2 regions of the Acidaminococcus sp. HCP3S3_H5 genome follow, and region 1 is predicted to be linked to the other one. Evidence: a T-box and tRNA genes for the amino acid it is inferred to sense, from the RefSeq annotation. Region 1 holds a T-box; the other holds one or more tRNA genes.
What was found. A T-box is a leader RNA that pairs with one kind of tRNA and senses whether it is charged. The one in region 1 lies ahead of pheS (phenylalanine--tRNA ligase subunit alpha), so its partner is inferred to be a tRNA-Phe.
Positions count from the first base shown of each region.

Region 1 (3,396 bases):
CGGACCGGGCCCTGGAACTGGTGGGCCTGCAGGAGGCGGTGGACCGGCTGCCCCAGGGGAAGGACACCCCCATGGCGGACGGGCTGTTCTCCCAGGGAGAACTCCAGCTGCTGAACATTGCCCGGGCCGTTGCCAAAGAACCCCGGCTGCTGCTCTTGGACGAAATCACTGCCAACCTGGACAGCCAGACGGAAGAAAAGGTACTGAAAGCCCTGGAAAGGGCCGCCCAGGGCCGCAGCGTCCTCAGCATCTCCCACCGGTTCTCCCGGATGATGGAAGGGCAGAGGATCATCAGGATGGGGTAACGGGCTGTCAATGGTCACTGGTCTCTGGACGATCCAGTGACCATTGACAAAAAAAGGTGCCCGGAGGCACCTTTTTTTAATATCCCAACTTTTTCTTCAGCTCTTCCATATCCTTTTCCGTCAGGAAGGGCCGGATCAGGCCCAGGTAGTATTCCGCTTCTTTTTCCCGGCCGGCTTTGTGACAGGCCTGGGCTCCTCCGGCGGCCAGCCGGAGGACTTCCGGATTGGGGCCCAGGGGGATGGCTTCCTTCTGGGCGAAGGCGGCCAGTTCTTCCCGGGTGGCCGGTTTCCCGTCCAGCTTCTGGTTTTCCGCCAGGGTCTGGAGCTGTTTTTTGGCTTCTTCCGAATCCTGGAAGTTCAGGCTCATGAGATAGGCGTACCGGGCTCCCTGCCAGTCTTCCTTATGGAGCAGCAGGGCTCCCTGGTTCCGGTAGCACCGGGCCAGGTCAGCAGGACGGAAGGCCTCACGGAACGCTTCCCGGTTCACCCGGCCGAAGCTTTCCCAGTCGGCCTCATCCTTCAGCACCGCCAGATAGGCCGCCCGCACCGGGGCGCTGGCCGGATCCCACCGGAGCCCTTTTTCCAGGGCCTTCCGGGCGTTTTTCAGGTTCCCCTGGGCCAGTTCCAGTTCCCCCTGGACCAGATACAGCAGGTGGAAGGGGAAGGGGGCCTGCTGGACGTTCTTTTTCGGCTGGTAAAACTGCTGGAACAGCACCATTTCCATGGGCTCTGCAAAGGACCGGAATTCCACTTCCGAATCCGGCTGGAACAGGGCGGAATGTTCCGCTTCCTGGATATGGGGGGCCAGCAGCTCCCGGGCCTTGTCAAAATCCCGGGCAGCGGTCAGCTTCCGGGCTTCTTCCAGATGAGCCCGGAATTTGTCGAAAGCCTGGCTGAACATGTCTGCAAAATGCTGGCGGCTTTCCTCCGGCATCAGCTTGTACAGCAGCTGGCTGCAGAACCGGGCGATTTCCCGGTGGAGAGGGTGGTCCCGGTACAGTTCCATGCACCCCTGCAGGTATTTGATGTCTTTCTGGGAGTTCCCGGTCAGGTTCTCCCGGATGGATTTTACAATGGATTCCAGTTGTTCCATGATTTTTCCTCCGATTCGTGGCAATGTATCTACTATTATACAGCCCTTGCCCCCTTCCTTCAACTGTGCTATAATGGTTCCATTCAATTCCATACCTTGCCATGAACAGGAGAGTACGCATTTCCGGAGGTCACAGAGAGTGGGGAGCAGGTGGGAGCCCCGCACGGAAAGAAATGGGGAAGTTCACCTGGGAGCAACCGGACTGAACGGAGTAGGCCCGGCGCCGGCAGCGTTATCGGCCAGATGAGTGAAAAAATAGGGTGGTACCGCGAACCTTCGCCCCTTGTGGGGACGGAGGTTCTATTTTTTTAGGAGGCGTGAACATGAGTGACAAACTGCAGGAACTGCGGGAGAAGATCCAGAAGGATCTGAGCGAAGTCAAAAGTGTGGAAGATCTGAAGAACATCCGGGTCCAGTACCTGGGCAAGAAGGGGGCCCTGACCTCCATTCTCCGGAGCCTGGGAGACGTGGCAGCGGAAGAACGGCCGAAAATCGGCAAAATGGTCAACGAAGTCCGGGCCAAGGTGGAACAGCGGATCAACGAACAGATGAAGCTGCTGGAAGCCCATCAGATGGAAGAAAAACTGGCCAGTGAAACCCTGGACTTTACCCTGCCGGGACGGAAACCGGCCCTGGGTCATCTCCATCCGGTGACCCAGACCCTCCGGGACATCAAGAAAGTCTTCATGCGCATGGGATTCGAAGTGGTGGAAGGACCGGAAATCGAAACGGACTACTTCAACTTTGAAGCCCTGAACCTGCCCAAGGACCATCCGGCCCGGGACATGCAGGACACCTTCTACATCACTGACGATATCCTGCTCCGGACCCAGACTTCCGGGGTACAGGCCCGCACCATGCAGAGCCGGGAACCCAACAGCCCCATCCGGATGATCTGCCCGGGCACCGTGTACCGGAACGACTATGACGCCACTCATTCCCCCATGTTCCATCAGGTGGAAGGGCTGGTGGTGGACAAGGACATTTCCCTGGCGGACCTGAAAGGGACCCTGGAACTGTTCTGCAAGGAAATGTTCGGGGACAGCGTAAAGATCCGGCTGCGGCCCAGCTTCTTCCCCTTTACGGAACCCTCCTGCGAAGTGGATATCAGCTGCGTCATGTGCGGGGGCAAGGGCTGCCGGGTGTGCAAGAACTCCGGCTGGCTGGAAATCCTGGGGGCCGGGATGGTGCATCCCAACGTGCTGCGGATGAGCGGCTACGATCCGGACAAAATGAAGGGCTTTGCCTTCGGGATGGGCGTGGAACGGATTGCCATGCTGCGGTACGGCATCGACGATCTCCGTCTGTTCTTCGAAAATGACCTGCGGTTCATCCGTCAATTCTGAGTGGGAGGCAAAGGACAATGTTAGCTTCTATTAATTGGTTGAAACAATATGTGGATATTCCCGTAACGCCGGAAGTGCTGGCGGACAAACTGACCCGGGTGGGCCTGGAAGTGGAACAGGTGATCCATCTGGGCGAAGGCCTGGAAGGGGTCATCACCGGGAAGGTGGCCCAGATCGAACGGCATCCCAATTCTGACCATCTGTGGATCTGCCAGATGGACCTGGGGCAGGGGGAACTGGTCCAGATCCTCACCGGGGCCCAGAACGTGCATCAGGGGGATATGGTACCGGTGGCCGTGGTGGGCTCCCATCTGCCCGGCGGCATGACCCTGAAGGCCGCCAAGATGCGGGGCCTGGATTCCAACGGCATGCTGTGCAGCGCCGGGGAACTGGGCATCGATGCCAAACTGCTGCTGCCGGAACAGCGGGACGGGATCTTCATCCTGCCGGAAAACACTCCCATCGGGGTGGACGTGAAGGAACTGCTGGGGCTGGATGATGTGGTGCTGGATATCGACCTGACCGCCAACCGCAGCGACTGCTTCAACATGCTGGGCCTGGCCCGGGAAACTGCCGCGGTGCTGGGACAGAGCCTGCGTCTGCCCAAACTGGCCACCCGGGACGAAGCGGCCGGCAGCGCAGCCGACTGTGC
Region 1 is NZ_JBQKCS010000001.1:73,838-77,233, forward strand. Features, by position in the region: gene ACTQY5_RS00375 (ABC transporter ATP-binding protein) at 1-305, shown strand, start outside; gene ACTQY5_RS00380 (hypothetical protein) at 382-1,398, opposite strand; T-box leader at 1,491-1,685, shown strand; gene pheS (phenylalanine--tRNA ligase subunit alpha) at 1,722-2,744, shown strand; gene pheT (phenylalanine--tRNA ligase subunit beta) at 2,762-3,396, shown strand, end outside.

Region 2 (3,396 bases), on a different contig from region 1:
AACTGGCCTATATCGGGGATGCGGTGTTTTCCCTGTATGTGAGGATGCGGCTGCTGCCTGTAAGCAGCCATGTGCAGGTGCTCCACGACCTGGCCAGCCGGATGGTATCCGCGGTGATGCAGGCCAAAGCCATGGATGACATGGAAGAAGCCGGGATCCTGACGGAAGAGGAAGCCCAGATCGCCCGGCGGGGCCGGAACACCAAAAGCACGGTGCCCAAAAGTGCCAGTGTCCGGGAATACCGCCAGGGCACGGCTTTCGAGGCCCTGATGGGCTACCTGTACCTGACGGACCGGAAGGACCGGCTCCAGGAACTGATGGACCGGTCCTTTGAGCTGATCCGCCGGGCCATGGAGGACGAAAGGAAACAGAAAAAGAAATGATGCATGTAAAACTGCTCCGCTATACTCCCGAACCGGACCGGACCGTGGCCATGAGCGCCCGGCTCTGCTATTCTCCCATCGGGGCAGCGGAACTGGAAACCAAGATGACCGACCAGGAAGTGGCCAGCCTGGTGCGCCGGCTGGGCCAGATGGGGCACACCTCCACCTTTGAGCATGTAAGCTTCACCTTTGCCATCGAAGGGGTGTCCCGGGTGCTGACCCATCAGCTGGTGCGCCACCGGATCGCTTCCTACAGCCAGCAGAGCCAGCGGTATGTGAAGGAACACGATTTCGAGACCATCCTGCCGCCTACCCTGGCAGCCCGGCCGGAATGCAAGAAGGAATTTGAGGACCTGTGCAGCCGGATCCAGGACCTGTACAACAAATGGACGGAGGCAGGGGTGCCTGCGGAAGATGCCCGGTACATCCTGCCCAACGCGGCGGAAACCAAGATCGTGGTCACCATGAACGCCCGGAGCCTGCTCCATTTCTTCCAGCTCCGGTGCTGCGCCAGGGCCCAGTGGGAGATCCGGGCCCTGGCCTGGGAAATGCTCCGGCAGGTGAAGGAAGTGGCTCCCATCCTCTTTGAGAAGGCCGGCCCCACCTGCGACAGCGACCGGATCTGCCACGAAGGGAAAATGAGCTGCGGCCGGCTGGAAAAACTCCTGGCCCAGGACGCCGCCAAAGCTGCTGAAAAGAAGGCGTAACCGGCCATGGGGTACAAACCGATTGAAGAGATCCAGCAGGAGACCCGTCAGTGGGATTTCATCAAAGGGCTGCCGGACCAGGTGGGAAAGTTCACCAAGAAACTGGTGGACACCATCGACGGCCAGGTGCTCACCATCTGCCGGTATGAAGCTCCGGAACTCCGGGCCAAGCTGGATATCATCTACACTTCCGAGACCTTCGACTATATCGTGGTCCACACCATGGGGATGAATTCCTACCGGGACATCCGGTTCATCTACAAGGACAAGGATGTGTTCGCCAAAAACGTCCAGGCCTACCTGCCCGGGATCCTCCACAGCATGGAAGAACCCACCAGCGTGAACCTGGGAGAGCAGGTGGCGGAACACGGGATCCTGACCTGGGACTACGGGAACCATCTGCCGAAAAAGATCGGCCCCTTTGAACTGTACATCAAACCCGCCAACGCCATCGAGCACATCAACGGGTCCATCATCATGATCGACTATTCCAACTTCGACCGGATGGACCAGCTGATCATCATGTACAACCGGCTGCGGGACCAGTTCTTCGGGGAAGTGAAGATCAACTCCGTATTCCACGCCTCCATGGATTTCGACAGCAAAAATCTCAAGGAGCTGGAAGGCAAACTGAAAGAACACCTGGAAGAAACCCTGAAAAAGGTGGACCAGGCAGATCATACCATTTGACCGGAGAAGGAGAAAAAAGTCCTTGACTTTTTTCTCCTTCTCTCGTATACTATACAAGTCGGCGCTTGAAGAAGACGCCGCAACGGCCCAGTAGTTCAGTTGGTTAGAATGCCGCCCTGTCACGGCGGAGATCGTCGGTTCGAGTCCGTCCTGGGTCGCCAATGCCTCGGTAGCTCAGTTGGTAGAGCAAAGGACTGAAAATCCTTGTGTCCGCAGTTCGATTCTGCGCTGAGGCACCATTTCTTCAAGCGGAAGTAGCTCAGTGGTAGAGCATCACCTTGCCAAGGTGGGGGTCGCGAGTTCGAATCTCGTTTTCCGCTCCAATTTTTTATGGCGACGTAGCCAAGCGGTAAGGCAGAGGTCTGCAAAACCTTTATCCCCAGTTCGATTCTGGGCGTCGCCTCCAAATGAAGTAAAAGGAGCTGTTGCATGCGCAACAGCTCCTTTTTTACAGAAAGGAATCCCCATGCACTTCGAACGCCATTATGACCGTACCTATGCCCGGCTGACCCGGCCTTTCCGGGGCCGGCCCTGGGCTGTCCGGGGGCTTTTTCTTCTGAACGGGGCTCTGGTGGTGCTGATGTACATCGCCTATCCTCTGCTCCTGTGGCAGCTCTATACCCAGGGGGGAATGGCCAGCCCCGGCCTCCGGAAGGCCTTCTGGATCCCGGCCATTTCTTTCCTGCTCCTTACCCTGGTCCGCAGCAGGATCAACCGGCCCCGGCCCTATGAGGCCTGGCCCATTACCCCCCTGATCCCTCGGAACAAACAGGGGGAATCCTTCCCCAGCCGCCATGTGTTTTCCTCCACCATCATCGCCATGACGTATCTGTACTTTCACCCGCCGGTGGGGGCAGCTTTCCTCCTGGTGAGCCTTATCAGTGCCCTGGTGCGGGTGCTGGCCGGAGTGCACTATCCCACTGATGTGGGGGCGGGGATGATGGTGGGGGTTATAGCTGGATTGGCTTTGTGGGGCTGACGCATAACCCCTGGGCGCCATAGCGGGCCATCTGCTTTGTCAGGCGGAATTTGGAAGCCGGGCATGTACCACTTTGTACTATGCCCAACTTCCAAATTCCGCCTTTCGCGCATCTGACCCACTCTGACGCCCAGGGAAAAGGTCGAAAGGTGGGGTGTTTTCGCGCATCTGGGGCCTTCTTGTGTGCAGGGAAGGGGGTTGCCCGGAGGGCCGCCGACCGTTGACACATACCCGGTTTCATCGGGCTTGTTGCCATTTTCCCCGTGGGGTGCTATAATAAATAAGAAAACTGAGGCAGACCTTAGAGAGTGGGTATTTGATACCCGCTCTTTCGTTTACTAGGAAGAAAAAAGCAGAGGTGCCTGAATGGACAAAAAGAAAATCACCGAACGGGTTACGGAACTGGTCTCTCCTATTGTGGAGGCGGCCGGTCTGGAACTGGTGGATGTGGAGTACGTGCGGGAACGGGACTGGTTCCTGCGGGTCTTCATCGACAAAGAGGGCGGCATCGACATCGATGACTGCTCGGCGGTCAGCAATGCTCTGGCCAAGAAGCTGGACGAGGAGGACTTCATCAAGGAGAAGTATTACCTGGAAGTCTCTTCTCCGGGGATCGACCGGCCCCTGAAAAAGGACA
Region 2 is NZ_JBQKCS010000006.1:177,748-181,143, forward strand. Features, by position in the region: gene ACTQY5_RS08865 (Mini-ribonuclease 3) at 1-383, shown strand, start outside; gene thyX (FAD-dependent thymidylate synthase) at 383-1,090, shown strand; gene ACTQY5_RS08875 (hypothetical protein) at 1,097-1,780, shown strand; tRNA gene ACTQY5_RS08880 (tRNA-Asp) at 1,865-1,941, shown strand; tRNA gene ACTQY5_RS08885 (tRNA-Phe) at 1,944-2,019, shown strand; tRNA gene ACTQY5_RS08890 (tRNA-Gly) at 2,029-2,103, shown strand; tRNA gene ACTQY5_RS08895 (tRNA-Cys) at 2,113-2,186, shown strand; gene ACTQY5_RS08900 (phosphatase PAP2 family protein) at 2,247-2,759, shown strand; gene rimP (ribosome maturation factor RimP) at 3,126-3,396, shown strand, end outside.
Region 2: it encodes a tRNA-Phe, which carries the amino acid that the T-box ahead of pheS (phenylalanine--tRNA ligase subunit alpha) is inferred to sense. The anticodon was not compared.